One region of the Burkholderia sp. Tr-20390 genome, then DNA from elsewhere that is predicted to be linked to it. Evidence: predicted binding sites of a transcription regulator. Region 1 holds the regulator's gene; each other region holds the start of a gene.
The links. The regulator FNR, encoded in region 1, switches genes on or off when oxygen is low (the NO sensors DNR and NnrR bind a similar motif). The targets are predictions, from matches to a motif close to TTGATNNNNATCAA.

Region 1 (7,711 bases):
TCGGTGTTCTGGCAGGACCATTTCCCGAGCTTCGACCTCGCGGCATTCGACCAGGCGTGGGCCGTCAACTGCCGCGCGCCGATCCTGCTCACGCGCGCGTTCTACGAACGGGCCCGCGCGGCCGGCGCGCAGGGTGTCGTCGTGAATGTGGTCGACCAGAAGATCAAGGAAAACTTTCACCGCGACCATTTCAGCTATACGGTCGCGAAGGCCGCGCTCGGTAACCTCACGCAGATGCTCGCGCTGTCGTCCGCGCCGGTGCTGCGCGTGAATGCGGTGTTCCCCGGGCTGATGCTGCCGAGCGACGACCAGACGCAGGCCGACTTCGAGCACGCGAGCCGCGCATCGACGCCGCTCGCGCGTATCGCGGGCCCCGACGACGTCGCGAGCGCGATCCTGATGCTGACGGGCAACGCGTACAACGGCGTGGATTTCGTCGTCGATGCGGGGCAGAACCTGATCCGCGTCGACCAGGACGTGCTGTACAAGCACCGCGCGCCCGACCGCAAGCACTGACCGGTGCGCGCGTCGACGGCCGGCAGCCGTCGGCCGCGCGCCGCGTTACGGCTTGTCGGCGCTCCCGCCTTCTCGAACCTTGCCCTGCGCGACGCTCGTGCCGGGCGGCACGCTGTGCGTGAGCCACACGTTGCCGCCGATCACCGAGCCCCGCCCGATCGTCACACGGCCGAGAATCGTCGCACCCGCGTAGATCACCACGTCGTCCTCGACGATCGGGTGCCGCGCATTGCCCTTGACCAGCGCGCCTTCGCCATCGGCGGGGAAGCTCTTCGCGCCGAGCGTGACGGCCTGGTACACGCGCACGCGCTCGCCGATGATCGCCGTCTCGCCGATCACGACGCCCGTGCCGTGGTCGATGAAGAAGCTCGGGCCGATCTGCGCGCCCGGGTGGATGTCGATGCCGGTCGCCGAGTGGGCAATTTCATTGATGAATCGCGCCAGCAGCGGCACGCCCAGCTGGTGCAGCGCATGCGCGAGCCGGTGATGCATCATCGCCAGCACGCCGGGGTAGCACAGCAGGATCTCGGTGATGTGCTGCGCGGCCGGATCGCCCGCATAGGCCGCCTGGATATCGCTGACGAGCAGCGCGCGGACCGCCGGCAACTGCCGGCCGAATTCGCGCGCAATTTCGAACGCGCGTTCGTCGAGCTCCGCGAACGGCGTATCGGCATGCTCGGGCAGGAACGGCAGCGCACGGCGGATCTGTTCGGACAGAATGCGCAGCGTGCTTTCGAGCGTGTGGCCGACGTAGAAGTCGACGCTTTCGTCGGTCAGATCCGGTGCGCCGTAGTGCGTCGGAAACATCGACGCGCGCAGGCCGGTCACAATCTTGCAGATTGCATCGCGCGACGGCAGTTCGCGAATGCCGCGCGGATGGCGCGTGCGATGGAGTTCCTCGCGCGACTCGCGCAAGCCGGCAACGATTTCTTCAAGGCCCCACTGACGGGCGGGTGATGTCGACATATGCCAATGCAGGCGGCCGCGCTCGATCGCACGGCCGCTAATAAAGTGACGGGTTCCGCAAGATTACCGCGTTTTCCGTCCGGGAGCGGCACGCCGGGGATCGGCCGGACGGCCGATGGCACTGGGTCGCGACGGCGTCAGATCGTGATGCTGCTCGCGTCGATCCATCGCACGGCCCAGTCGCGCGCGTGCGCGATCGCGTCGCCTTCGTCATTGAACTGGAGCTCGATCGGGAAAAATCGGTTCGCAACGAGTTCCCCGTCGCTCGATCGGGAGATCACGACGTAGGGTTTGAACGAACCGTCACTGGCGCGCGCGGGCGCGCAGTTCAACAGATAACCGCGGTGCGTGAAGGCAGTAGTCGCTTGCATGAATCCGCCACCTCTAGTCCCTTGCTTTGTTGTTCACTACCCGTCTTTAAGGGTGCTGCGGCCCCCCGGCGCGGGCAGAGGCGGCGCGACTGAATCCCCTGTCGCCGCTTCGCAGGAAAAGAATCATACTCTGTAGAAAACGGGTCTTCTAGCTGAAATAAATCATGACAAATCAGTGCGCGTCGCGCGACCGCGGCGATCGCCCGCGCGCCTTTTCCCGTCACGCCCGGAACGGGATTTGCTTCGATCCGGAACGCTTCGCCGCGAGGAGAGCCGCGATGGAATCATCCGGTCAAACCAATCGCTCGCGTCCGCGCAGCATCGAGCTCGACAACGACGACACGCACGACAGCACGGTCGACACCGACGGCAAGAACCGCGAGGCGGCGCGCCTTGCCGGCGGCGGGCCGATCTCGCCCGACGAAATCACGCGCAGCAACGCGTCGCTGGTCAATGCGATGCCGGAAGCCGGCGACGGCTTCGCCGGTTTCGACAGCCGCCCCGGCGGCAATCATCCGGCGTTCGCGCTGCGTGCCGGCTACATGGTGATCGAGAAGGGCTTCGACGCGCCGCCGCCCCTGAGCGACGCGCTGTTCGGCCCCGTCCACCGGATGTACGGCAGCACGTACTGGCCCGGCCACCAGCGTCGGCCGGAGCGCGTCTTCGAGCTGACGCCCGTGCCGAGATAGCCGGCGCGGCGTTTGAATCGATCGTTCGTTTGCGAACCGGTATCGGCCAACTAGCCGACGGCTGGGATCGGCGTACGCCACTGCCGTGCGCCGATCGTGCACCGGACATCGCGCGATGCACGATGCTCGAACGAATGATTCCGCGCAGCAGCGCGGGCGGCGTCATGCACACCGTGAATTGCACCGACGCACATGCGTTGATCGAGGTCATGTCGAAACGGCGCAGTTGCGATTGAATGGCGATGCGGGCGATGCATCCGCGTGATCGTCGTGCCGTGTCGATGCGATCGGCGTGCGCGGCAAGGCGTGTGCGTGCGCCACACGTGACACCGACGCGCGCGCATGTCTTCCCGCCGACCATGCAGACAACACGTGCCACCACGTCGCACGACACGTGTCGCGTGTCACAGCATACGTAGGTGCCTGGCCGTGCGCCGCGGAAACGGAAGCGGCGCCGCCGCGCGGCACGACCGGCACCTCACTGCAAAGTCCCTGCCGTTGGTTTACTCTGCCTCGCAGCATTGCGCATTGCCCAGCCCGATCGGCCATCCGGCCGACTTCGTTTCAACCCGCCACTCGGAGACACTATGTACAAGCGTATTCTGGTTGCCGTCGACGGCAGCGACACGTCCCGCCATGCGTTCGATGCCGCGCTGGCGCTCGCGAAATCGCACGGCGCCGAGCTGCAACCGTTCTACGTCGTCGAGAACGCCGCGATCTACTACAACGTGCCCGGCTACGATCCGTCCGTGCTGCGCGATCAGCTCGTCGCGCAGGGCAACGCACTCGCGAAGGATTTCACCGCGCTGATGCAGGCAGCGGGCGTAAAGGGCGAGACGAAGCTGGGCGAAGCGACGTCGCTCAACGACGTGTCGTCGCTGATCCTCGAGGGCGCGAAAGCGTTCGATGCCGATCTCATCGTACTCGGCACGCACGGCCGCCGCGGGTTCCGCCGTCTCGTGCTCGGCAGCATCGCCGAGCAGTGCGTGCGCCACGCGACGCTGCCCGTGCTGCTGATTCCGGCGGCCGCCAACGTCGACGAAACAGTTGCGTGAGCAGCGTTCGGCATGCGCGGGCAGTCGCGACGTTTTGTCACCCGACAGCGGCAAGTTGCGGTGGGACAATGATTCCGTCGATTCAACGCCGGAGTAAACGATCATGCTGACGCCCGTCGCCACACGTCCCGCCGCCACGCCCCATGCTGGTAGCTGGGCTCCTCGCCAGGCCGCGCACTGCTCGTCGTGCGCCATGCGGCACCTGTGCATGCCGCAGGGCCTGGCGCCCGAAGCGCTCAGTCGCCTCGAGTCAGTCATCTGCGCGGCGCGCCCCGTCAAGCGCGGCGAAGCGCTGTTCCGCGAAGGCGACGCATTCGACAACCTGTACGCCGTGCGCTCGGGCTCGTTGAAAACCGTCGCGACGCGCCACGACGGCCGCGAGCAGGTCACCGGCCTGCATCTCGCCGGCGAAGCGCTCGGCCTCGACGGCATCTGCGACGACACGCATCCGCGCACCGCGGTCGCGCTGGAAGACAGCTCGGTCTGCGTGATTCCGTACAGCGCGCTCAAGACGCTGTGCTCGGAAGCCGGTTCGATGCAGTTGCGCATGCACAAGCTGATGAGCGAACAGATCGTGCGCGAAACGTCGCAAACGATGCTGCTCGGTTCGCTGAATGCCGAAGAACGCGTCGCCGCTTTCCTGCTCGACGTCTCGTCGCGCTACCTGAAGCGCGGGTACTCGCCGTCGGAATTCAACCTGCGGATGACGCGCGAAGACATCGGCAGCTACCTCGGCATGACGCTCGAAACGGTCAGTCGCACGCTGTCGAAATTCCAGAAGCGCGGCCTGATCGAAATGCAGGGCCGCCACGTCCAGATCGTCGATTTCGACGGTTTGCATCACGTCTGATGTGATGCCGCACGGCGCGCACCTCTCGCGCCGCCTGCGTCACGCGATCGGTCAATCGAGAAACAGCGCGGCGCGCGCCTTCAGCGCCGCGCTGAAATCGTCGAGCCAGCCGATCGACAAACGCCAGCTCTGCCAGTAAAGGTCGATGTCGATCGTTCGCCCGCGCGACATGTCGACCAGTTCACCCGCCGCCAGTTGGCGGTCGACCATCCGGTCCGGACACATCCCCCATCCCAATCCCGTTTCGCACGCACGCAGGTAGCCCGCGACGTGCGGTATCCAGTGCTGCGGCGGATCGAGATCCGCGCGCGTCACGCGCCGGATGAAACGCGCCTGCAGCCCGTCCTTCGGATTGAACATCACGCACGGCGCGCGGCGCAGCGCATCGCGCGTGATGCCCGCGTCGAAGTAGCGCTCGTAAAACGCCGGCGAGCACACCGCACGGTAGCGGATGCGCCCGAGCCGCTCCGACCGGCACCCCTGGATCGGCTCCGCCTGCGCGGTCACCGCGCCCTGCACGCTGCCGTCGCGAATGCGCGACGCGGTGTAATCCTGGTCGTCGATCACGAGGTCGAGCAACGTTTCGCGCTCCGTGCAGAACGGCCCGACCGCGTCAATGAACCACGTCGCGACGCTGTCGTCGTTGACGGCCACGCGCAACGTCGGCCACGTGCTCGCGATCTGGCCCGGCAATGCGGGCATCCGGCCGCCCAGCTCGGCCTCGAGCAGTTGCACGCGCTCGGTATGCCGGCACAGCAGCGCACCCGACGTCGTCGCGACGCATGGCTGCCCGCGCTTGACGAGCACGCTGCCGACCCGCTCCTCCAGCAGTTTCACGCGCTGCGACACGGCCGACGCCGTGACGTTCAGCTCCTTGGCCGCCCGCTCGAACGAGCCGTGCCGGATCACGGCCGCGAGGGCATCGAGCAACGCGTAGTCGAGCATTAGATTTCCTTAATCAGCATTAGGTGATTTAGCTTCTCTTATTTTCAGGCTGACCGCAGACTAGCGCTACCCGATTCATTCGTCTACTGCTTCCACAGCTGTCACCCATCATGAACTGGCTCGCTTTTTCCCACGGCGCCGCGCTCTGCGGCTCACTTATCGTCACCATCGGCGCGCAGAACGCATTCGTGCTGCGGCAGGGCATCATGCGCTCGCACGTCGGCAAGATCGTGCTGCTGTGCGCGCTGTCCGACATGATCCTGATCGGCGCGGGCGTCGGCGGCGCGTCGGCGCTCGTCGAACGCTATCCGACCTTCGTCCACGCGGTGCTGTACGTCGGCCTCGCGTATCTCGCGTGGTTCGGCATCAATGCGCTGCGCCGCGCGTTCAAGCCCGGCCACGAAACGCTCGACGTGCGCGGCGACGCGGTCGCGCCGCCGCCGCAGAGCGGCCTCGCGATCGTGCTGATGACGCTCGCGTTCACGTGGCTCAACCCGCACGTGTATCTCGACACGTTCCTGCTGATCGGCACGGCCGGCGCACGCGAGCCGGAAGGCGCGCGGCTCGCGTTCGCGATCGGCGCGATGGCGGTCAGCGTCGTGTGGTTCCTCGGGCTCGGCTACGGTGCGCGGCTGCTGGCGCCGTGGTTCCGCAAGGCCATGGCGTGGCGCGTGCTGGATGGCGCAATCGGCAGCATGGTGCTGTTTCTCGCGGCGGTGCAGTTGCGGTAAGGAGGGAAGGGTCGCGGCAGATCCGATCCGCCGCGACGTCGGGTTGTCCGCTCGCTGTTGCGAGCGGTGTCGCGTGCGGCGTCAGGCGGTCGACGTCGCATCGGGCAGCGTATTGCCACCGGCCGTCGCGGGCTGGTTGCTGGCCAGCTGAGGCTCGTTGGCCGCCGTCGGCTCCTGCTGCTTGGCCGGATCGGTCCTGGCCAATTGCGCAGCGGCATGCTCGGCCTTGTCGCCGGCGTAGCGCCAGTACAGAAACCTGTTGCCACGCTTACCCATGAAGTACTGTCGGTTGACCGTCCAGCGGCTCATCTCGGCAGGGCCAACGTATCCGTCTTCCATCTGCTTCTTGAAACCGGCAATCGAGTCGTGCACGTAGTGATCGAAGAACTTGTCGAAGATCGCGCGCGCTGCCGGATCGATCCCCCCCAGCCAGTTGCCCGTGACCCGAACAGCCGCATCGATGGCTTTTTCCTGCTCCGAAACAGATACGGTCAGATATCCACCGTTCGCATGACGCAGGCAATCCGTATCGTAATCCCACTCGCGATCGGTAATGGCCATATGATCGTCCACGCCACCCGGCGGTTTCAGACGTCCGTCCTTCAACCGTCGGCTTCTGCTGGCCCGCCACTGGTAATAGCGGTTCATGTGCCAGATGATCTGCGCCTCGAGCCTGTCGCTGTTCGGTGCCACGCCCGCGCTTTTGACACCTCCCTGGCCCATATAGACATTCCAAGCAGCCTCAAGGTCCTTGGAAATGTCGAACAGCTGCCCGGCGTCCGCCATCACCTCCTGCGGTGACCGGAACGGGACGCCGGCTTTCCAGGCCTCGATATAGAGATTGTTCAGCGCGACGTTGGCCAGCTCGTTGGTTCGACCTTCCTGGTAATTGCGCTCGTAACCGCCGCCTACGTCCGAGTGCATGCCCGGGTAGTACACTTCGCAGCAGTTCGCCGGAATCTTCTGATCTTCCCGCACCGAGTCACTGGGGAATTTTTCCCGGACCTCCTGCGAAGCCACGTAGTGAACGCACTGTCGGACATAGCCTGGTATGCGGATATCGTTCGCCCACTCAGCGTGACCTCCCTTGTCGATGTAGGCCAGGTAACCGCCGGCGTACGGTCCGAACGGTCCGAGCAAAGGCATGACGAGGATGGGTGCCGCACTCTCGAGGCGGCTGCCGCCAAAGCCCGTCGACGACACCGTATCAAGAATTCCAAGGAAGTAGACAACCAATTCGGGGCGATTCCCCTTCATGTTCTTCTTGTTCCACCAGAGCCGCCCGCCGATATTCTCGGCGAGTTGTTCGGTCAGCATGCGAACGAAGGCGCGTGCTTCCGTCGCGCCGCGAGAGAAGCCGAATACCGCCAGGTTGATCTGACTCACCGCCGGCATGTGGTTGGTCACGTGCTTGTCGAGCTCGTCGAGCATCCATCGGATGCGCAACTCGCCTTTTCTCGCGGCAGCCATACCGAGCGCATTGTCGAGACCTTTTCCGCTATCCCCCACTTTGCTGCACGGCGTGCCGACACCTTCGACATAACGCGCGACAGTCCGGGGAAACGCGTTGTCTTTGGCGTGCGCAAAC
Region 2 (7,711 bases), on a different contig from region 1:
GTGCTCTGGTAGCCTCCGCGTCTCATGAAACCACACAAGAAGAATGAACTGCCGGCGACCGACGCGACCGGCATCAGCCGATATCTCAGCTACCTGCTGCGCCACGCGCCGCAGTCGATCGGGCTGCAACTCGACCCGGAGGGCTGGGCCGACATCGACGCACTGCTTTCCGGCGCTGCTCGCCAGGGGCACCACCTCGATCGTGCGACGCTCGAAACCGTCTGCGCGACCAACGACAAGCAACGCTTCGCCCTCTCCGACGACGGCCGTCGCATCCGTGCGGTGCAAGGCCATTCGACGCCCGCCGTGCAGCGCCGCTATCCCACCGCGCAGCCGCCCGAGCGCCTGTATCACGGCACGGCGACGCGCTTCCTGGATTCGATTCGGGAGCAAGGGCTGAAACCCGGCGCCCGTCATCACGTGCATCTGTCGCCGGACATCCGGACGGCGCTGGCCGTCGGCACACGCTACGGCGTGCCCGTGATACTCGAGGTCGATGCGCAGCGCATGCATCGGCAAGGCCACACGTTCTTCGTCGCGGAAAACGGCGTATGGCTGACCGACACCGTGCCGGCGGCATTCCTCAAAGAGATGGACGGGCCCGCGCGCTGAGACGCGCGCTCACCACGGCCAGAACATCGACGCGATGGACAGCGCCAGCGCCGCGCAAAGCGGCGAGTAATACAGCGTGTCCATGCGTGCGAAACGCGAGCCGCGAATCCGCTTGAAGAAGCCGACGTAACGGAAATCGCCGACGGCCCGCACCGCGAAGATCAGTGCGAACGCAACGACCGCGAACGAGATCGTGCCGGGATACGCGTTCGGCCCCAGCCAGCCGGCACGCGTGGCAACCATGCACGCGCCGCCCAGCAACGCCACCGCGACCGCAAGCGTGCCGACGGCGGTCGGCCGCAATAGCGGCTCGCCGTCCTGCTCCGGAATGGCGGCCCCCTTGCCGCGCCGCCCGCCCAACGCCCAATAGACGTGAACGAGCGCGATCGCGCAAAGCGTCGGCACGCTGAAATACGCTCCGGTCATGTTGGTCAGTGCCCTCGTGTCGTTGTCTCGTTATCGCGATGTGTTGGCGGCAACGTTCCGGCGCGCGGCCCCGGTCCGCGCCACACGTGACGATACCGAAACCCGGCACCACGTGCATTGCGACCTCCGGTCGCAACCTGCCACCCGCCACCCGCGCCAGCGCATGTTGCGATGCAGTGCGCACGCCGGCGCACGCGGTCCGGCCGCTTGACTTCCCTCCGCGCACCACTACCCTGATATTCCAGTACTGCGCCGATACGCCTTCGCGCGATCGGCCGCACGTGCATCGTTTGCCGCATGGCGCACCTGCACGACAACGATAACGAAGGCCATGGAGGCGACTCATGCTGATCGGTGTGCCGAAAGAGATCAAGAACCACGAATATCGCGTGGGCCTCACGCCGGCCGGCGCGCGCGAACTGACGCGGCACGGCCATCACGTATTGGTGCAGCGCGGCGCGGGCACGGCGATCGGCCTGCTCGACAACGACTACACGGCCGCGGGCGCAGCGCTCTGCGACGGCGCCGACGAAGTCTTCGCGCGCGCCGACATGATCATCAAGGTCAAGGAGCCGCAGCCGGCGGAATGCGCGATGCTGCGGCGCGGCCAGATCCTCTACACGTACCTGCATCTCGCACCCGATCCCGACCAGGCGGCCGCGCTCGTGAAGTCCGGCGCCGTCTGCATCGCGTACGAAACCGTGACGGGCCCCGGTGGCGGCCTGCCGCTGCTCGCGCCGATGAGCGAGGTGGCCGGGCGCATGTCGATCCAGGTCGCGGCGACCCACCTCGAAAGCCCGCGCGGCGGGCGTGGCCTGCTGATGGCCGGGGTGCCCGGCGTGCCGGCCGCGCACGTCGTCGTGCTCGGCGCGGGCGTGGTGGGCACCGGCGCACTGCAGATGGCGGTCGGCCTCGGCGCGCGCGTCACCGTGCTCGACACCAACGTGAACCGGCTGCGCCAGCTCGACCTCGTCTTCGCCAACCGGATCGCGACCGTCTGCTCGAATGCACACACGATCGACGAAGCCGTGCGCGATGCCGACGTCGTGATCGGCGCCGTGCTCGTGCCGGGCGCATCGGCGCCGCGGCTCGTCACGCGCGACATGATCGCGACGATGCGCACGGGAGCGGTCGTCGTCGACGTCGCGATCGACCAGGGCGGCTGCTTCGAGACCTCGCATGCGACGACGCACGCGGACCCGACCTTCGTCGTCGACGGCGTCGTGCACTACTGCGTCGCGAACATGCCCGGCGCAGTCGCGCGCACGTCGACCTTCGCGCTGAACAACGCGACCCTCACCCATGCGCTCGCGCTCGCCGACAAGGGCTGGAAGCAGGCGATGACCGACGATCCGCATCTGCGCGCGGGCCTGAACGTATGCGACGGACACATCACGTACGAAGCCGTCGCACTCGCGCTCGGCCTGCCCTATGTGCCGGCGGCCGGCCTACTGGCATGACGTGACCGCATTCATGACCGGCCAGCCGCTGACGGCACGCGCCGCCGGCTGCGTTCACGCGCCCTTCGCGCCGCCGCCGCGCTTCGACGCGCCGCCCGCTCCCATCGTGCGTGCAAGCAGCGGCCTCAATTGCGCGAGCGTGCGCGTGTTCAGCACGTCGGGCCGCGTGAGCCAGCCCCGTCGCGCCTGATCGACGCCGTACGCCAGATTGTCGAGTTCGTCCGCACTGCACGCATCCGAGCCGATCGCCACCGGCACGCCGGCCTTCGCGGCCTCGCGGCACCAGACATCCGGCAGGTCGAGCCGCCGCGGCTGCGCATCGAGTTCGGCGAAGCAACCGCGCGCCGCGGCGTGCGCGATCACGCGCGGCACATCGAGTTCGCATGCGTCGCGCTCGCCGAGCACGCGGCCCGTCGGGTGCGCGAGAATCGTGAAATGCGGATGGTCCATCGCGCGCAGCATGCGCGCGGTCTGTGCGTCGCGCGACAGCTCGAAGCCGTCGCGTACCGCGCCGACCACGAGATCGAGCCGGCCGAGCATCGCATCGGGCACGTCGAGGCTGCCATCGTCGCGAATGCCGGCCTCCACGCCCTTGAGCAGCACGAGATCGTCGAACGACGCGTTGAGACGATCGATCTCGTCGAGCTGCCGGGCAAGCCAGTCGAAGTCGCTGCGGCTGCCGCCGGCATGCGGCGCCCGGTCGGTGATGGCCAGGTACGCGAACCCGCGTGCGCGTGCCGCATCGGCCATCGCACGCAGGCTGTCGCGGCCGGCCGACGCGTCGGTATGCGCGTGCAGGTCGCCGCGTACGTGCTTGCGCTCGACCAGTGCCGGCAGCGTGCCCGCGCGCGCGGCGTCGATCTCGCCGCGATCCTCGCGCAACTCGGGCGGCACGTCGTGCAACCCGATCGCCGCATAGACCGACGCCTCGGTCGCGCCGGCAATCCGTTCGTCGCCGCGAAACACGCCGTACTCGTTGATCTTCAGCCCGCCGGCCTGCGCGATCCTGCGCAACGCGATGTTGTGCGCTTTCGATCCGGTGAAATAGACGAGCGCCGCGCCGAACGCATCGGCATCGACGACCCGCAGGTCGACCTGCAACCCGCTGGCGAGCACGACGCTCGACTTCGTCTTGCCATGCGCGAGCACGCGCGCGACCTCGCCATGGCCGACGAACGCGTCGGCGACGGCCACCGGATCACGTGCGGTGACGAGGATGTCGAGATCGCCGACCGTCTCGCGGCGGCGGCGAAAGCTGCCGGCCGGCACGGCGTTGCCGACGCCCGCGATCGCGCGCAGGCGTTCGAGCAGCGGCTGCAGCGCGTGCACCGCATCCGGCAGCAGGAAGCGTTGAGGTTCACGCTTCAGCCGGTCGTCGATCGCTTCGAGCAGATGCGCTTCGGTTTTCGCGCCGAAGCCCGGCAACTCGCGCACGTGCCCGCTCTTCGCTTCCGCGCGAAGCTGCTCGAGCGAGTCGACGTGCAGTGCGTCATGGAGCGCCTTCACACGCTTCGCGCCGAGCCCCGGCACGTCGAGCAGCTCGACGATCGCGCCCGGCAACGCGTGACGCAGCGTTTGCTGCAGTTCGCAGGTGCCGGTCGCGGCAATCTCGCGCAGCTTCGACGCGAGATCGGGCCCGATCGACGGAATCTTCCCGAGATCGTCGCCGTTCGCGATCATCGTCGGGATATCGCGCCCGTAGTCGGCAATCGTCCGTGCTGCGTTGCGATAGGCACGCACCCGGAACGGATTGGCGCCCTGGATCTCGAGCATGTCGGCGATCTCGGCGAACACGGCCGCACACTCGGCATTGTGGATCGGCATGATCGGCGTGGCTCCCTTCCACGTGGATGGCGCCGCGCGTGCGCGACGGCGTCTGCCCGCCCGGCGCCGCATGCTGACGCCGCCGGGCGCCCGTTCATCATCGTACGCCGGCCGCGCCGCGCGTGCAGCGCCGTGATGGCGACGATGACAGCGTCAGAGGGAGGCGCGCGGCGTCGTGGCGTAGTGCCGCTCGTAGATCGACTGGCAATGCGTGCAGCGTTCGGCGGCCGGGCGCGCCAGCAGGCGCTCGTAGCCGACCGAGCCGTCGCAGTCGATGCACTCGCCGTAGCTGCCGTCGCGCATCCGCTGCTGGGCGCGGCCGATCGCGCGCAGCTCGGTCAGTTTCATGCCGATCAACGCATGATCGACGTCGACGAACAGATCCGCATTGGCCTCGTCGCCCTCGTCCGGCGCCGCGCCGGCGAGGTCCGCGTAAGACTCCGACGCGCGCTGGTCTTCGCTCGCGCGGATCTCCGCACGCAACGTCTGCTCGCTCTCGTTCAGCCGCTGTTTCAGCGTCTGCCGTTGTTGTGGGTCGAGCGACATGGCCGTCTCTCCTGTTCCGGGTTCCGCGCGGAGCATGGCGGCGCGCGGTGTCGCGCCGGTGCGCGGCGGGCCGGCGTCACCGCCTGCCACCGTGTCCGGATGGGCGCGCGGCAGCATGACGTGCCGAACGCATTCGACGCAGGATAAACCCATTGAACACGCGTGTGTTGACCGGAATCAGCGTGCACTGCAGCACTCGCCCTACGCGCGCCGGAACTGGGGACGGACGCGAAATCGCGACAGCGTCGAATGCGCCTGTCGCAGACGCCGCCGGGATCGCCCACCCAGCGCGCAACGTTGCGTCATCGCACGTCAAGCATCGGCACGGACGATGTCGAGCAACGTGCGCGCCGAGCGCTGCCAGCTGTACCGGTGTGCGTGCTCGCGACCCAGCGTGCGCAGCCGTGCCCGCAGTTCGGGATCGTCCATCACGCGGGCGATCGCCGCGGCGATATCCGGCGGTGAATATGCGTCGCAAAACAGCGCTGCACCGCCGCAGACTTCCGGAAGCGCCCCTTCGTGCGACACGATGACCGGGCAGCCGCACCGCATCGCCTCGAGCGGCGGCAACCCGAATCCTTCGTAGAGCGACGGAAACACGAAGCAGCCCGCGTGCTCGTACAGCGCCTTCAGCTCGCCGTCGGTCACGTAACCGGCCCATGTGACGTACGGATCGTCTTCGCGCAGGCCCGCCGCCCGCGCGCCGAAGACCTTCGCGTTGGCGCCCCCCGCGATCACGAAGCGCAACGTCGGGTGCGACTCGCGCATCAGCGCCACCGCGGCCAGTGCGCGCACGAGATTCTTGCCGGGCGCGAGCGACCCGACGAACAGCACGTAGCGGTCCGTCTCGAGATTCAGGCGGGACAGCACGCCGGGATCGGCATCGATGCGGTCGATATGATCGACCGCCCCCGGCACGACCGACAGGCGTGCAGGCGGCACGCCAAGCCGAGCGGCCAGCCGCGCCCGCGAAAAATGCGAGACCGTCACGATATGGCGCGCACGTCGCTTCATGATCGCGAACGCGAAGCGGTACCAGAGGCGGAATGCCATCGAATAGCCGGCCGGCAGATCGAAAATCGCCGCGTCATGAATCATCAGCAGTTGATCGCGCTTGACCAGCGGGCCAATGTTGCAAAGGCTCAGCAAGGTCCGGCCGCGCGTCGTGCGCGGCAGCGTCCATTGTTCCCACAGCGTGCCGTGCCGGCGCCCGGACGTCTGCGATCGCGCACCGGCCGGCATGGCCGCCGGATCGTGATCGGACGGCACGACGAGCGACGGTGCCTCGTCGGCGCTCGCGATCCGCGCGAGTTCGGCCGTCAGCTCGTATGCCACGCGCTGAACGCCCGTCATGCGCTGCGCGGTGAATTTCCCGTTGATTGCGAGCCGGCACGCCCGCGCGGTATACGCGGCCGTGCCGGTGCCCCGCTCCGCGCGCGCTTCCTGCAATACCGGTGCGCTTCGCTCTCGAATCGACGTTGACATGATCGTGACCATTCCGATGGCTGCGGCGCGCCTTCGCGCCGCCGGACACCCCGTTACGCGGGATGCTGCTGTGCCGTCAGTGTGTCCGTCATCCGCGCGCCGGTCGGTACGTTCGATCGCACAACGCGCTGCTTCCCAGATGATTCGCGATCCTTAGAATGCGTTGCGTCCGATGAAGCCGCGCACGACCGTCAACAGGATGATCTTCATGTCGAACCAGAAGCTCCAGTTCTGCATGTAGAACAGATCGAATTTCACGCGCGCTTCCATCGCCTCGACCTTGCGCGTCTCGCCGCGATAGCCGTTCACCTGCGCCCAACCGGTGATGCCGGGCCGTACGCGGTAGCGGTACATGTAGCAGTCGATCAGTTGCCGGTAGAGGTCGTCGTGCTCGATCGCATGGGGGCGTGGGCCGACGACCGACATCTGCCCGAACAGCACGTTGAAGAACTGCGGCAGTTCGTCGAGCGACGTACGCCGCAGGAACGCGCCGACGCGCGTGATCCGCGAATCGTTGCGCGACGCCTGGCGCACGACGCCCGGTTGGACACGATGCACGCGCATGGTCCGGAACTTGAGTATGTCGAACTCCCGGCCGTCGACACCCTTGCGGCGCTGCCTGAACAGCACGGGCCCCGGCGACGACAGCTTGACCGCGATCGCCAGCACCGACAGCAGCGGCAGCAACGGAATCAGCACGCCGAATGCGAACAGCCGGTCGAACGCGAACTTCGCCCACAGCTCCGGCGCCGAGCGTGGCGTGGTCGCGAGGTTGATGGCCGGCATGCCGAGCACGTCGGTCGCCGAGCGATCGACCACCGCCATCTGCCGCACGTCGGGCAACAGCCGCAGCTCCACGAACTCGTCGCGCAACTCGCGGACGATGCGCTGGATCCGCCACTCGTGCGACATCGGCAGCGTGAGCCAGACCTCGTCGATCTCGCCGCTTCGAATCAGGTCGCGCAACGCGTTCCAGTCGTCGATCACCGGCACGCCGCCGATGCCGCCTGAGGCAGCCTGGGCGTCGTCGTCGAATACACACGCCGCCACGAAAGGCCCCTGTGGCGCCAGCTGCATCCGCTCGACCGCGACACGCCCGTACGCCGTTGCGCCCACCACCGCGACGCGCCGCTGCCGCGCGCGCGGGTCGTCACGCGTCAGCGCGAGCGCCAGCAGCGCGGCACGGCCGAGCAGCAACGCGGCATCGCCGGCCAGCACCGTGCGCACGATCCAGTGCGTCGTGATCGTGCCGCCGCGATTCATGATCCACATCGCGGCAGTCACCGTCAGCACGCTCGCGCAGACGAGCGCCACCACCGTCTGCGTCAGTGCATGCGTGCCGCCTTGCGGCGCCATGC
Region 3 (7,711 bases), on a different contig from region 1:
CGTGTCGTACGCGGCCGGAATCACGCCGGCCTTGTACAGGAAGTCGGCCGTGTTCTGCGCGTCCTTCGCGGCCGTCTCGTCGACCGGGCCGACGCGCTGCTTCGCGTTGTTGAGCCAGCGGTACGCGACGTCGGGTTCGAGCTTCGCGCGCTTCGCCCACAGGTCCGCGTACTCGCGCGGATGGCTGTCGACCCACTGGCGCGCGGCGACGACGCGCCGCAGGAAATCGGTGAGCTCGGCGCGCTTGCCGGAGGCGGCCTGCTCGTTCGCGGCGACGAAGCTCAGCGCCGGCATCAGCCCCTGCGCGGTCGTCACCGGTCGCGCACCTTGCCGCAACGCGAGCGTGCTGACGAACGGCTCCCACAACGACACGGCGTCGACCGAGCCGTTCGCGAGCGCGTTGGTCGCATCGATCGGCATCAGGTACGCGTACTTGACCGAATCGGCGCGCAAGCCCGCGTGTTCGAGCGCGCGCAGCACGAGCTGCTGGCTCCACGCGCCGCGCCATACGGCGATGGTCTTGCCCTGCAGGTCGGCCACGGTGCGCACCGGCGAATTCTTCGGCACGAGGATCGCGACGCCGTCGAGGCTCTGCCGCGACACGGCGACCACCTTCACCGGCGCGCCGCGCGCGGCCAGCGTGAGCAGCGCGGAATCGCCGAGAAAGCCGACGTCGATCGCATTGCCGTTCAGCGATTCGGCGACGGGCGCCGCGGCCTGGAAATGCTTCCACTCGATCGTGTAAGGCAGGTCCTTCAGCACGCCGGACGCCTCCATCGACGCCTGGATGTTGAAGTAGTTCTGTTCACCGACGCGCAGCGTGACGGTGTCCTTGGCCATGCCCGGCTGCGCTGCAAGCGCCAGCAAGAGTGCCGTGACGATTCGACTCAACAACGTGATCTCCCGGAGGGTTGGCGGACGGCCGCGCGCGGGCGGCGCCCGTGGTCCGCCGTGCACGGTGGTCGGCGGAACGGATGGAACCGCTGAAGATACGTCGATCTTCATCATGAAACAAACGCAATATTCTTCTATGCAAAGATGCAAATGTTTTATGACATGGCAGGCGTCGCCGGATGCCGCCGGCCGCGCTCGAGGGAATCCGGTTCGAATGAATCCTCGACAGATATTTCGTGCGCGAAATAAATCACGGACTATATTTCGCATACGAAATAACTACCCGTAACGAGGACAGCCATGACCTCCGAGCCCATCGAGTTTTCCGCCGCCGACGGCTACGCGCTGCACGGCACGCTGTGGTCGCCGGACGCGCCGCCGCGCGCGCTGGTGCTGATCCATCCGGCAACGGCCGTGCCGGAGCGGCTGTATGCGGGCTTCGCGCGCTTCCTGACCGAACGCGGCTTCGCGGCGCTCACCTACAACTATCGCGGCATCGGCGCGTCTCGCCCCGCGCGCCTGGGTGCGTTGAAGGCCCGCATGCGCGACTGGATGGAACTCGACGTGGGCGCCGCGACCGCGTGGGCGCGGCAGGCGTACGAAGGCTTGCCGCTGCTGGCGGTCGGCCATAGCGTCGGCGGGCACGCGATCGGGCTGTCCGCCGCGACGCCGCACCTGCGTGCGGCCGTGCTGGTCGCCGCGCATGCGGGCAGCACGCGGCTGATCACGCAGGCGGCCGAACGCCTGAAGGTGCGGCTGATCCTGCGCGTGCTCGGCCCGCTGATGTCGGCGCTGCTCGGCTACGTGCCCGGCAAGCGGCTCGGGCTCGGCGAGGACATGCCGGCCGGCGTGTTCCGCGAATGGAGCCGCTGGACCACGCTGCCGCACTATTTCTTCGACGATCCGACACTCGGCGCGGCCGAGCGTTACGCGAAACAGCAGTTGCCGATCCTCGCGCTCGGCTTCGACGACGACCCGTGGGCGAACCCGCCGGCGATCGGGCTGCTGGTAAGCTATCTGACCCGCGCGACGGTCGAACGCCGCCAGATCGATCCGTACGCGGCGGGCAGCGGCCCGGTCGGGCACATGGGCTTCTTCCGCAGCCGCCCCGGCACCGTGCTGTGGCCCGACGTGGCCGACTGGCTCGCGCAGGAGCTCGATCCGCCGCGAACCGCGGGCCGCCCCTCCCTTTCCATTGCAGCCGGGAACCCAGCTTGAGCGAAGACCGACGACTGTTTTTCATGTTGAACATCGGCCAGCGGCGCGTGCAGCGCTGGATCGACCGCAAGGCGGAGACCGAGACGCGCGCGAGCGCCGCGCAGGCGGGCGCCTTGTTCTGTCTCGCGAAACAGGATGGTGCGCTGATCGGTGAAGTCGGCGCCGCGCTGCAACTCGCGCCGTCCGCGATGACAGGGCTCGCCGATCGGATGGCGAAAGCCGGCCTCATTACGCGTCACGCCGATTCGGATGACGGCCGCGCGACGCGCCTGTACCTGACCGACGCAGGCCACGCCGCGCTCAAGCATGCGCGCGTGCTGCTCCGCGAACTCAACGGCAAGCTGTGCGACGGGTTTTCCGACGACGAACTCGATGTCGTCGCGCGCTGGCTGCATGCGTTGCAGGAGCGGTTTCCGGCGGAGCGCTGAGCGGCACCTTCCGGCATCTTCACCGGCACTCACCGGCCCCATCGAAAGCGATTCCGATTCGCATTTTCATGCCGCCTCGACGGCATTTTTTGCGCGCCCGCCGCCCTCTTCCGGCAACGCTTTCCGGCTACGCACTGTTACAAAAAACTGCCTGCCGGGTGGCAATCGAATCGCCTACATTGCAATCCACCTCGACACATTCGTCGCCTGCCCGGGCAAGTCTTCCCGTCCGGTCGACATCGCAGACACGCCCGACAATCAATGAAAATGAAAAGGAGTCTTAACCGAAGTGCTGGCGGCATCCAGCGCACGCGGATTGCGATGGCCGAAGCGGCATCCTGAACGACACGTATCGGCCTGATGCGCGGCATCCGACGCCGCGCGCCGGATCGCGCTGCCGTGTCGTGCCGCACCAACGCACCCGCACGTCAACGAGGAGCAGTCCATGCGACGCATGATCGTGTCCCACTCGCTTGTCACCCGCCTGTCCGCCGCGATGGCGATGGCCGCCGCTGCCGCGGCGCACGCCGATCCCGTCGTCGTGTCCGGCCCGAGCCCGTTCGCCGCCTGCACCATCGGCGGCCCCGGCACCAACTACGTGAACGCCGAAGTCGAGCCGTGGCTATCGGTCAACCCTGCCAACCCGATGAACATGATCGGCGTGTGGCAGCAGGACCGCTGGTCGAACGGCGGCGCCCACGGGCTCGTCGCCGGCTACACGTTCGACGGCGGCGCGACCTGGGCACGCACGCCGCAGCCGTTCAGCGCATGCGCGCCGGGCGGGCTCAAGTACGAGCGCGCGTCCGATCCGTGGGTCTCGTTCGGGCCGGACGGCACCGCGTACTCGGTGTCGATTTCGTTCAACCAGTCGAACAACAGCAATGCGGTTGCCGCGTCGGTTTCGTCCGACGGCGGGCAGACGTGGAGCAGCCCGGCCGTGCTGATCGCGAACGACGAGCCGACGACGCAGTTCTTCAACGACAAGGAATCGGTCACCGCGAACCCGGTGAAGGCCGGCACGGCGTATGCGGTATGGGACCGCCTCGAGCTGCCGAACGGCAACCCGTACGCGAACCTGCACACGAAGGCATTCCGCGGCCCGACGCTGTTCTCGAAGACGACCGACGGCGGCAAGACGTGGAGCGCCCCGAAAGTGATCGTCAACGTGCCTTCACGCCAGCAGACGATCGGCAACCAGATCGTGGTCGATCCGAGGAACGGCACGCTCTACGATTTCTTCGACCTGATCCAGCCACCGTTCAGCAAGGCGGCCGGCAAGGTCGCGTTCATCAAGTCGACCGACGACGGCGCAACGTGGACGAAACCGCAGGTGATCGCCGGCCTGCAGACGGTCGGCGTCACGGATCCGGTGACCGGCGAACCGGTGCGCACCGGCGACATCATTCCGGAACCCGCGATCGATCCCGCGTCGGGGCAGCTGTACGTCGTGTGGCAGGACAGCCGCTTCAACGGCGGCACGTACGACGAGATTGCGGTATCGACGTCGAAGGACGGCGGCGCGACCTGGAGCGCACCCCAACAGTTGAACACGCCGACCGGGCGCCCCGCGTTCAATCCGTCGGTGCGCGTCGACAACACGGGGGCCGTGATGGTCACGTACTACGACTTCCGCGACCTGCAGGCCGGCAACACCACGACGCTGCCGACCGGCTTCTGGCGCAAGATCTCGCATGACGGCGGCACCACGTTCACCGACGAGCGGCGCGTCGGCGGCCCGTTCGACATGAAGCTCGCACCCAATGCCGAAGGGTTCTTCATCGGCGACTACCAGGGGCTCGACGTGCTTCCGTCGTCGTCGTTCCATCCGTTCTTCGTCCAGACCAACGCGGGCAACCTGACGAACCGCACCGACGTGTTCTTCGCACCATGACGCTGGCATGACCGCCACGCAGCCGCACGACGCGATGCGTCGCGCGGCGGCGTGGGCGTATTTACGGCATCAATGCATGTCGGTCAGCACGATGCGCCCGTCGACCTTGCCTTCGCGCAGCTTCGCGAACACGTCGTTGATGTTGCCGAGCCGGTCGCGATGGATATGCGCGCGCACCAGGCCATCGGCCGCGAAGTCGAGCGATTCCTGCAGGTCGCGCCGCGTGCCGACGATCGACCCGCGCACGGTGATGCCGTTCAGCACGGTCGAGAAGATCGGCAACGGGAAATCGCCGGGCGGCAAGCCGTTGAGCGCCACCGTGCCGCCGCGCCGCACCATCCCGAGCGCCTGCGCGAACGCGCTGCGCGACACGGCCGTGACGAGCACGCCGTGCGCACCGCCGATCTCCTTCTGGATCACCTTGGCCGGATCGTCGATCGACGCGTCGATCGTCAGTTCCGCGCCGAGCTGCCGCGCCAGCGCGAGCTTGTCGGGTGAAATGTCGATGGCCGCGACGTGCAGGCCCATCGCACGCGCATACTGCACGGCCACGTGCCCGAGGCCGCCGATGCCGGAGATCGCGAGCCACTGGCCCGGGCGCGTCTCGGTGACGCGAATGCCCTTGTAGACGGTGACACCCGCGCACAGGATCGGCGCGATCTCGTCGAACGCAACCTGCGCGGGCAAATGGCCGACGTAGTCGGGATCGGCCAGCACGTATTCCGCGTAGCTGCCGTTCACCGAATAGCCGGTGTTCTGCTGGCCGTGGCACAGCGTTTCCCAGCCCGTGTGGCAGTACTCGCAATGGCCGCAGGCCGTGTAGAGCCACGGCACGCCCACGCGATCCCCCTCGCGCACGTGCGTGACGCCCGCACCGACCGCCGCGACGATGCCCACGCCTTCATGCCCCGGAATGAACGGCAACGTCGGCTTGACCGGCCAGTCACCATCGGCTGCGTGCAGGTCGGTATGGCACACGCCCGATGCCTTGATGTTGACGAGGATCTGGCCGGGCCCCGGCGTCGGCACGGGCACTTCCTCGATGCGCAGCGGTTCGCCGAATGCGTGCACGACGGCCGCTTTCATGGTTTGGGTCATGGGTCGCTCCTGCCTGGTCAATGAGCGATCCAGTATCCGGTTTCGGAATCGAACGACGTTGATACGCATCAACACGCGGGGCAATGCACGGCGATGGCCACCGCTACAAGACGTCGCACCGTCGCGCGACGCGGAATCGCGCTGGCTCCCGACTCAGGAGCGAGGTCCGCTCCCGCTGCATCGATCAGCGCAGGGCTGCTTCGGGCGGACCGCTTCGACGGACACCGAACGCGGGCAACACGCACCTGGCCGGCGTATCGGCAACGCGTCGGCGCGCGCATCGCATCGTCCGGTTCAGGCGAGCGTTCCGAACACCGCGCAGACGATTTCCGCTCCCGCCGCCATTTCCCCCGTCCGACAGAAACCCGACAGGATCCCGCCATCCGGCTTGGATTTTGAGATGATATAACATATCATTTCGCGTGCTCGTTCGCCTGACGCCGTTCTACTGTGGGCGGCCGAGCCTCGCCGAGCCATGTTCCAACGGGTCACTGCGCGTCGCTGACGCAACAATATATCGTATCCAGCCGTGACCTGCATCGCTCGTTATCCGATCCGATTCCAACCGATTCACCGACCATGCGCGACCTCCCTCGTCTACCGCTTCGCCCGCTCTCGTCCCTTTCGCTGATGCTGTTCGCCGCCGTCGCGCACGCGCAGACCGAGCCGCCCGCCGGGTCCGGCACGCCGCCGACCACCACGCTCGCCCCGATCTTCGTGACCGCGAACCCGCTCGGCGACAACGAACTGATCGCACCGACCGCCCAGCTTTCCGGCGATGCGCTGACGCGCCGCCAGGCCGATTCGCTCGGCGAAACGCTGAACGGGCTGCCCGGCGTGTCGACCACCACCTACGGGCCGATGGTCGGCCGCCCGATCATCCGCGGGATGGATGGCGACCGGATCCGGCTGCTGCAGAACGGCGTCGCGGCGTACGACGCGTCGTCGCTGTCGTACGACCATGCGGTGCCGCAGGACCCGCTGTCGATCGAACGCGTCGAGATCGTGCGCGGCCCGGCCGCGCTGCTGTACGGCGGCAATGCGGTGGGCGGCGTCGTCAACACGATCGACAACCGGATTCCGCGCGAAGCGATCCAGGGCGTGACGGGCGCGCTCGACGCGCGCTACGGCGGCGCGAACTCGGTGCGCGCGGGCGCCGCGCAGGTCGAAGGCGGCAACGGCCGCTTCGCGTTCCACGTCGATGCGTTCGACCGCGAGACGAGCAAGCTGCGGATTCCCGGCTACGCGCGCAGCAGCGCACAACGCGCGATCGACGGCCCCGACGCGCCGCAGCCGTACGGCAACGTACCGAACAGCGACGGCCGCGTGCACGGCGGCGCGGTGGGCGCGTCGTACACGTGGGCGGACGGCTTCGCGGGCCTGTCCTACAGCGGCTACGAATCGAACTACGGCTCCGTCGCGGAAAGCGACGTGCGGCTGCGGATGCGCCAGGAGCGCCTCGCGCTCGCGTCCGAGGTGCGCAACCTGAGCGGGCCGTTCACGAAGCTGAAATTCGACTTCGCGTACACCGACTACCGTCACAAGGAAGTCGACAACGGCGAAACCGCGACCACCTTCCGCAATCGCGGCTACGAGGCGCGCATCGAGGCAACGCATCGCAAGATCGGCCCGTTCGAAGGTGCGATCGGCGTGCAGTTCGGCCAGAACACGTTCTCCGCGCTCGGCGACGAATTGCTCGTGCCGTCCACGCGCACCAACAGCGTCGCGCTGTTCGGCCTCGAGGAATGGCAGGTCGTCCCGGCGCTGAAGCTGAGCCTCGGCGGCCGCTTCGAACACGTGAAGGTCGATCCCGATCCGGCCGGCGTCGAGAAATTCGCGGGGGCGCAGCCGCGCGAATTCAACGCGGGCAGCCTGTCGGCCGGCGCCCTGTTCTCGCTGACGCCCGTGTGGTCGGTGGCGGCCAACGTCGCATACACCGAACGCGCGCCGACCTTCTATGAGCTGTATTCGAACGGCCCGCACGATGCGACCGGCCAGTTCCTGATCGGCAACCCGAACGCGTCGAAGGAAAAGGCCGTGTCGACCGACCTGTCGCTGCGCTATGCGAGCGGGCCGAACCGTGGCAGCGTCGGCGTGTTCTACAACCGCTTCTCGAACTACCTGACCGAGTACAACACGGGCCGCGTGGTGAACGGCGACGACGAGCCCGTCGCGCCCGGCG
Region 4 (7,711 bases), on a different contig from region 1:
AGCGCAGGCCACCGGCCACGTGCTGACGCTCGATGCGACGCTCGCCGAACAGCTCGCCGCGTATCCGTGGCCCGGCAACGTGCGGCAATTGCGCAACGTGCTGCGCTATGCGTGCGCGGTGTGCGACGCCGCGCGCGTGACGCGGCGAGATCTGCCGGCCGAGATCGCCGCGCAACTCGGCGGCGTCGTACCCGGCACGCTGCCCGACGACGAACGCGGCCGCATCGTCGCGGCGCTCACCGCGCATCGCTGGCGGCCGGACGCGGCCGCGCAGGCGCTCGGCATCTCGCGCGCGACGCTGTACCGGCGCATCGCGAAGCACCGGATCGTCGCGCCGCACCGCGCGTGACGCGCCGACGCGCGCTTCGTCATGCGGGCTGCACGGCTGCTTCGTTCGCATCTGCCGCGTTACCGGCCGCCTCATCGCGCCGCGTGAACACTTCATGCGCGGCGAACAGCGCGTTGAGCGCGGCCGGCATCCCCGCGTACACGGCCATCTGCATGAACACCTCGACGATCTCGTCGCGCGTGCAGCCGACGTTCAGCGCGGCCTCGATATGCACCTTCAGCTGCGGTTGCGCATTGCCGAGCGCGGCCAGCGCCGCGATCGTCGCGATCTCGCGCGCTTTCAGGTCGAGCTGCGGCCGGCTGTAGATGTCGCCGAAACTGAATTCGACCAGGAGCCGCCCGAAGTCCGGCGCGATCGGCGCGAGCGCCGCGATCACGCGCTCGCCCACTTCGCCGTCGATTTCCTTCAGTTTGTTCCAGCCACGCGTGTAGCGGTCTTCAACGAGTCGTTCCATTGTGTCCGTCCTGTTCCGAGAGAGAGTGAGAAGGTCTTGCCCGTCGTGCCATCTCCCGCTCCTGTGCCTCATAGTTCACGATCTTGTCACTGATCACATCGAGGCTCGCCTGCAGCTCCGCGATATGCGCGCGCACTGCCTCGTGATGTGCGACGAGCAGGCTGCGCCGCGCACCGAAGGTCGACTCGCCTTGCGCGCGCAGCGCCGCGAACGCCTGCATCTGCGCGATCGGCATGCCGGTCGCCTTCAGGCGCATCACGAAGGCCAGCCAGTCGAGGTCGGCCGGTGCATAGAGCCGGTGCCCGGCCGCCGTGCGCGAAATCGCGCGCAGCAGGCCGGCCTGCTCGTAGTACCGCAGCGTATGCGTCGACAGGCCGGTCATTTCGGCGACCTGGCCGATCGTCAGCGGGCCGGCGGGGGCAGAGGAAGGTTGGGTTACGGTTTTCGACATGGCAGGAACAAGGTTAGGAGTTAGAGTTCACTCTAAGTCAAGCGCTATCGAACAGCCAGTACGACGATCATCGGCGACACCGTAAAGAATGGTCAAAACCGCCGCCCGGCGCAGGTTTTGGTCTTTACAGCACCGCAAGCCTTCAGCAAGATTCGGTCAGCCTGTCTTAAAAAGGGCACGCATTTGTCCTATGCTTAACGGCGACGCCCGGCCGGGCGTCACGCCGCCGTCCGTTGCAACAGCCATTCATCCGTCAGAACCAGGGAGCCTTTGCCATGCTGAAAAAGCTGCTGATGCTGTTCGTCGCGCTGTCGCTGTCGCTCGCCGCAGGCCTTGCCGCGGCCGTCGAAGTCAACACGGCTGACCAGGCCGCGCTCGAGTCCGTGAAGGGTCTCGGGCCCGTGAAGTCGAAGGCGATCATCGACGAACGCACCAAGAACGGCCCGTTCAAGGACGCGGACGATCTCGCTAATCGCGTCAAGGGCCTCGGCACGAAGTCGGTCGGGCATCTCGAGGAAAACGGCCTGACGATCGGTGGCGCATCGACGCCGCCGAAGGGCGTGAAGCTGTCGAAGCCGGCCGCGACGACATCGGCTACGACGTCGGCAGGCACGGCGTCGCCGTCCACGACCGCGACGGCCGGCACGACGGCCACCGCGCCGGCACCGGCGGCAAGCGCGCCGGATACGGCGAAGCCGGCCAAGGCCAAGCGCATGACGAAGAAGGAAAAAGCAGCCGCAGCAGCGGCGGCATCCGCCGATGCGGGTGCGAGCGCACCGGCCGCAGCGTCGTCGGCAAAAGCGACGAAGGGTTCGAAGAAGAAAAGCAAGAAGGACAAGGCAGCCTCCGCCGCCGCGGCGTCGGGCGCCTGATGTGCGCCGCGCGCGCGACGGCGTGCGCGCGGCATTCGTTCAACGGGCGCCCACGGCGTGGCGCCCTTATCGGTAAAGGTGAAGAACCATGGGTCTCCTCGACATCGTTGGCGGTCTGCTCGGCGGCCAGGCCGGCGGCAACTCGCAAAGCGCGCTGATCACGACCGCGCTCGAATTCATCAACAACCAGCCGGGCGGCCTGAATGGCCTGATCGAGAAGTTCAAGGCCGGCGGCGCCGGCGACATCATCGGCTCGTGGGTCGGCACCGGCCAGAACCAGCCGATCTCGCCGGACACACTGCAGAACGTGCTCGGCTCGGACGCGATCGGTGCGCTCGCGAGCAAGTTCGGTGTCGATCCGTCGATGGCCTCGACCGTCCTCGCGCAGGTGCTGCCGCACGTCGTCAACCATGCGACGCCGGACGGTGCAGTGCCGGCCGATGGCCAGGCACAGGTCGACCCGTCGAATGTGCTCGGCTCGCTGTCGCAGATCGCCGGCATGTTCGGCGGCAACAAGCAGGGCTGACGCGCTGCGTCGTTGCGACGCGCCATAAACAAACACCCCGCCGAGGCGGGGTGTTTGTTTATGCGCGCCCGGCGCGAACCGGGCGGCGGCCGAAGGCCTGCGATCAGTGAACGACGCGGTCGAACACGAACTGGCCGTCGTTGACGTCGACCGGGATCACGTCCTTCGGACCGAAGCGGCCCGCGAGGATGAGCTTCGCGACCGGGTTCTCGATCTCCTGCTGGATCGCGCGCTTCAGCGGCCGCGCACCGAACACCGGGTCGTAGCCGACCTTCGCGATCTGTTCGAGCGCCGCCGGCGACACGTCGAGCGCCATGTCGAGCTTCGCGAGCCGGTCGTGCAGGCGTGCGAGCTGGATCTTCGCGATCGACTCGATGTTGCTGCGGTCGAGCGCATGGAACACGACGACGTCGTCGATCCGGTTCAGGAACTCGGGGCGGAAATGCTGCTTCACCTCGAGCCACACGGCGTCCTTGATCTCTTCCTGCGGCGCACCCGTCATCGCCTGGATGACCTGCGAGCCGAGGTTCGACGTCATCACGATCACCGTGTTCTTGAAGTCGACCGTGCGTCCCTGCCCGTCCGTCATGCGGCCGTCGTCGAGCACCTGCAGCAGCACGTTGAACACGTCCGGATGCGCCTTCTCGATCTCGTCGAGCAGGATCACGCTGTACGGCTTGCGGCGCACGGCTTCCGTCAGGTAGCCGCCTTCCTCGTAGCCGACATAGCCCGGCGGCGCGCCGATCAACCGCGCGACGCTGTGCTTCTCCATGAACTCGCTCATGTCGATGCGGATCAGGTGCTCTTCCGAGTCGAACAGGAACGATGCCAGCGCCTTGCACAGCTCGGTCTTGCCGACACCGGTCGGGCCGAGGAACAGGAACGAGCCGTACGGACGGTTCGGATCGGCGAGACCGGCGCGCGAACGACGGATCGCGTCGGCCACCGCGCTGATCGCCTCGTCCTGGCCGACCACGCGCTCGTGCAGCTTTTCCTCGATGTGCAGCAGCTTCTCGCGTTCGCCCTGCATCATCCGCGACACCGGAATCCCGGTCGAACGCGACACGACTTCCGCGATTTCCTCGGCGCCAACCTGCGTGCGCAACAGGCGCGGCCGCGTCGGGTTGTGCTGCTCCTGCTCTTCGGCCTGCGTGACCTGCTTCAGCTGCGCCTCGAGCTGCGGCAGCTTGCCGTACTGCAGCTCGGCAACCTTCTCCAGCTTGCCGTCACGCTGCAGCCGCGCGATGTCCGCCCGCACCTTCTCGATCTCTTCCTTCAGCTGCGCGCTGCCCTGCACCGCGGCCTTCTCGGCGGTCCAGATTTCCTCGAGGTCCGCATATTCGCGGCCGAGACGCTCGATCTCTTCCTCGATCAGCTGCAGGCGCTTCTGCGACGCTTCGTCCTGCTCCTTCTTCACGGCTTCGCGTTCGATCTTCAGCTGGATCAGGCGGCGGTCGAGCTTGTCCATCTCTTCGGGCTTCGAATCGATTTCCATCTTGATCTTCGAAGCCGCTTCGTCGATCAGGTCGATGGCCTTGTCCGGCAGGAAACGGTCGGTGATGTAGCGGTGCGACAGCTCGGCCGCGGCGACGATCGCCGGGTCGGTGATGTCCACACCGTGGTGCAGTTCGTACTTCTCCTGCAGCCCGCGCAGGATCGCGATCGTCGCCTCGACGCTCGGCTCGTCGACGAGCACCTTCTGGAAGCGGCGCTCGAGCGCGGCATCCTTCTCGATGTACTTGCGGTATTCGTCGAGCGTGGTCGCGCCGATGCAGTGCAGCTCGCCGCGCGACAGCGCCGGCTTCAGCATGTTGCCCGCATCCATCGCGCCTTCGGCCTTGCCCGCGCCGACCATCGTGTGGATTTCGTCGATGAAGACGATTGTCTGGCCTTCGTCCTTCGCGATGTCGTTGAGCACCGCCTTCAGGCGCTCCTCGAATTCGCCGCGATATTTCGCGCCGGCGAGCAGTGCGGCCATGTCGAGCGACAGCACGCGCTTGCCCTTCAGCGTCTCGGGCACTTCGCCGTTGACGATCCGCTGCGCGAGCCCTTCGACGATCGCCGTCTTGCCGACGCCCGGCTCGCCGATCAGCACCGGGTTGTTCTTGGTGCGGCGCTGCAGGATCTGGATCGAACGGCGGATTTCGTCGTCGCGGCCGATCACCGGATCGAGCTTGCCCGCACGGGCGCGCTCGGTCAGGTCGACCGTGTATTTCTTCAGCGCCTCGCGCTGGCTTTCCGCGTCCTGGCTGTGCACCTGCGAGCCGCCGCGCACCGCGGCGATCGCGGCTTCGAGCGCCTTGCGCGTGAGGCCGTGCTGGCGGGCGAGCTTGCCGGCATCGCCCTTGTCGTCGGACACGGCGAGCAGGAACATCTCGCTCGCGATGAACGTGTCGTTGAGCTTCTGCGCTTCCTTGTCGGCCTGGTTCAGCAGCCCGGCCAGTTCACGGCCGATCTGGATGTCGCCGCCCGTGCCCGTCACTTGCGGCAGGCGCGAGATGGCCTCGTTCAGCGCGCCTTGCAGCGCCTGAATGTGAACGCCCGCGCGCGACATCAGCGAGCGGGCGGAACCGTCCTGCTGCGCGACCAGCGCCGCGAGAACGTGAACGGGTTCGATGTATTGATTGTCGCGGCCTGCCGCGAGGCTTTGCGCGTCCGCGAGTGCTTCCTGGAACTTGGTGGTGAGCTTGTCGATTCTCATTTAGTCGAGACCTCCAATTTTCGATTACCACCAAGATGAGGATGGTTATGCGGCTTTCAAGCGAAATTCGGGTTGATTCAGCGCAAAAATCGATGGATATCCTTGAAGCGGCCCCGGCACGGGCCACGGCCGGATCGAGACGCGCGGCGAGCGCGTATCAGCCGGCCGTCGACGGCGGCTCGACGGACGCTGGTGCGTCTTCCGGCAAAGGCTCGGCGCGCAGGCGCACGACCGGGTGGATGCCGAGCAACGCGGCGAGCGGCGAAGCGGGCTCGATCAGTTCGCCGAGCGTGTGACGGTCGAGTTCGGCGAAAAATGCATCGCGCGCGGCCGCCAGCACGCCCTTCAGCCGGCAATGCGGCTCGATCACGCAGCCGCGCGATTCGCCCTCGGCCGAAAAGCAGCCGACCAGCGCGAAATCGCTCTCGGTCGCACGCACGACCTCGCCGACGGTCAGTTGCAACGATTCCGGGAACAGCCGCAGCCCGCCATTGCGACCGCGGACGGTGTCGACCCACCCCAGCTCGCCGAGCTGCTGCACGACTTTCATCAGATGGTTCTTCGAGATGCCGTAGGCGTCCGAGATCTCCTGGATCGTAGCGAGCCCCTCGCCGCGCACGGCAAGGTACAGCATCACGCGCAGCGAATAGTCGGTGTAGTCGGTGAGTCTCATGGGCGAATACGGAAAAAATCGATCGTGCCCCGATGACGTGAGCCGGGCCGACCGGGATGCGCACGAGGCCGGCTGACGGCCCTGCTCCGCGGCCCCGGGTTGCCGGGATGGCGCGCGCGCAATAAGATGCGTGACACTTACACGTTTTTCAGGGGTGTTGGACGCTATTTTGCGTCAAAATTCGGCCGGTGTCCTACTCGATGCCCGCGCCGCCCCTGTCGTTGCCTATTTCTGCCGGCCCTTTTGCCATGACCGTCCTGCCCGCCTCGCCCGAAACCGCACCGGCCCGCCCACGCGACACCGAGCCGACCGAAGCGAACATCCGCGATCTCGTCTACGCGTTCTACGACCGCGTGCGCGCCGATCCGCTGCTCGGGCCCGTGTTCGACGCGAAGCTGGCCGGCCGCTGGGACGACCACCTGCCGAAGATGGTCACGTTCTGGTCGAGCCTCGTGCTCGGCACCAAGGGCTATCGCGGCAACGTGCAGCAGGCGCACCAGCCGCTCGACGGGATCGAGCCGGCCCATTTCAGCCGCTGGCTGTCGCTGTTCCTGAAGACCGTCGAGGCGCGCTACGCGCCGCCCGCGGCGATCCGCTTCATGGAGCCGGCGCTGCGGATCGCGCAGAGCCTCCAGTTGAGCCGGTTCGGCTGGGACTACCCGATTCCGCCCGAGCAGCAGGCGCTGCTCGACGCGATCGCGCCGCGCCGTCGCGATGCAGGCGACGATCCGCACGCGTTGCCGTCGCGTGCCCGCGGTGAGCCGTTTCCGATGAAGATCATCGGGCGCAGCGGCGATCCGGACGCGTAACGGGCAGCCGTCACGCGCGACGCTTGGCGCGCATGCGGCATAGCGCCGCATTACCCTGGCGCCACGCTCAGCGCCGTGTGTTCCCCGATTCGATGCCCCAGCGCGCGAGCGCGGCATCGTCGGTGCTGCGCGCATCGACCCAGCGCTCGCCATCCGGCGTCGTTTCCTTCTTCCAGAACGGCGCTTCGGTCTTCAGGTAGTCCATCACGAACTCGCACGACGCGAACGCATCGCCGCGGTGCGACGCCACCGTTGCGACCATTACGATCTGGTCGAGCGGCAGGAGCCGGCCGACACGATGCACGATCGCGACGTCGATGCCCGGCCAGCGCCGGCCGGCCTCGGCGGCAATCTTCTCGAGCGCCTTCTCGGTCATCCCCGGATAGTGCTCGAGCTCCATCGCGGCCACCGAATCGCCTTCGTTCAGGTCGCGCACCGTGCCGACGAAGCACGCGACCGCGCCGATCTTCGGGTTGCGCGCACGCAACGCCGCGACCTCGGCGTTCAGGTCGAAGTCGTCGGTCTGGATTCGTACCGTTGCCATCGCCGGCGCCTCACCCGCCCGTCACCGGCGGAAAGAACGCGACTTCGCAGCCTTCGGTGAGCCGCGTGTCGGGATCGGTCATTTCGTGATTGCACGCCATGCGCAGTGCGCGCCCTTCCGAGAGTGTCTCGGCCCACGCACCGCCGCGCACGCGCAGCCACGCGCGCACGTCGCCCACGGTCGTGACGCTGTCCGGCACGTCGGCCTGCTCGTCGGCGACACCCAGTGCCTCGCGCACGCTTGCAAAAAATTTCAGTTGAATCTTCATGGTTCGGGAAGCCGTCGCGTTACGACAGCAGTTCGGAAAACGGAATGAAACGCACGGTCTCGCC

Region 2: a site for FNR is predicted at 5,036-5,049, ahead of G3N98_RS27815 (TraR/DksA family transcriptional regulator). Genes of this name have one in related genera too.
Region 3: a site for FNR is predicted at 5,588-5,601, ahead of adhP (alcohol dehydrogenase AdhP). Genes of this name have one in related genera too.
Region 4: a site for FNR is predicted at 5,426-5,439, ahead of clpB (ATP-dependent chaperone ClpB). Genes of this name have one in related genera too.

The regions. Positions count from the first base shown of each region.
Region 1 is NZ_JAAGPC010000016.1:55,507-63,217, reverse strand. It holds gene G3N98_RS07535 (SDR family oxidoreductase) at 1-516, shown strand, start outside; gene epsC (serine O-acetyltransferase EpsC) at 562-1,482, opposite strand; gene G3N98_RS07525 (hypothetical protein) at 1,620-1,853, opposite strand; gene G3N98_RS07520 (DUF3005 domain-containing protein) at 2,132-2,542, shown strand; gene G3N98_RS07515 (universal stress protein) at 3,130-3,597, shown strand; gene fnr (fumarate/nitrate reduction transcriptional regulator Fnr) at 3,701-4,447, shown strand; gene G3N98_RS07505 (LysR family transcriptional regulator ArgP) at 4,499-5,392, opposite strand; gene G3N98_RS07500 (LysE/ArgO family amino acid transporter) at 5,503-6,123, shown strand; gene G3N98_RS07495 (DUF2235 domain-containing protein) at 6,205-7,711, opposite strand, start outside.
Region 2 is NZ_JAAGPC010000129.1:9,919-17,629, forward strand. It holds gene G3N98_RS27795 (RNA 2'-phosphotransferase) at 25-612, shown strand; gene G3N98_RS27800 (DUF3995 domain-containing protein) at 622-1,038, opposite strand; gene ald (alanine dehydrogenase) at 1,383-2,498, shown strand; gene polX (DNA polymerase/3'-5' exonuclease PolX) at 2,553-4,322, opposite strand; gene G3N98_RS27815 (TraR/DksA family transcriptional regulator) at 4,476-4,868, opposite strand; gene G3N98_RS27820 (glycosyltransferase family 1 protein) at 5,181-6,221, opposite strand; gene G3N98_RS27825 (undecaprenyl-phosphate glucose phosphotransferase) at 6,507-7,711, opposite strand, start outside.
Region 3 is NZ_JAAGPC010000061.1:4,098-11,808, forward strand. It holds gene G3N98_RS18340 (ABC transporter substrate-binding protein) at 1-894, opposite strand, end outside; gene G3N98_RS18345 (alpha/beta hydrolase) at 1,195-2,112, shown strand; gene G3N98_RS18350 (MarR family transcriptional regulator) at 2,109-2,540, shown strand; gene G3N98_RS18355 (sialidase family protein) at 2,986-4,431, shown strand; gene adhP (alcohol dehydrogenase AdhP) at 4,501-5,529, opposite strand; gene G3N98_RS18365 (TonB-dependent receptor) at 6,109-7,711, shown strand, end outside.
Region 4 is NZ_JAAGPC010000066.1:17,236-24,946, reverse strand. It holds gene G3N98_RS19415 (sigma-54-dependent Fis family transcriptional regulator) at 1-349, shown strand, start outside; gene G3N98_RS19410 (carboxymuconolactone decarboxylase family protein) at 369-803, opposite strand; gene G3N98_RS19405 (MerR family transcriptional regulator) at 787-1,254, opposite strand; gene G3N98_RS19400 (helix-hairpin-helix domain-containing protein) at 1,530-2,126, shown strand; gene G3N98_RS19395 (YidB family protein) at 2,215-2,652, shown strand; gene clpB (ATP-dependent chaperone ClpB) at 2,756-5,353, opposite strand; gene G3N98_RS19385 (Rrf2 family transcriptional regulator) at 5,511-6,026, opposite strand; gene G3N98_RS19380 (group III truncated hemoglobin) at 6,275-6,835, shown strand; gene G3N98_RS19375 (molybdenum cofactor biosynthesis protein MoaE) at 6,903-7,379, opposite strand; gene moaD (molybdopterin converting factor subunit 1) at 7,390-7,647, opposite strand; gene glp (gephyrin-like molybdotransferase Glp) at 7,667-7,711, opposite strand, start outside.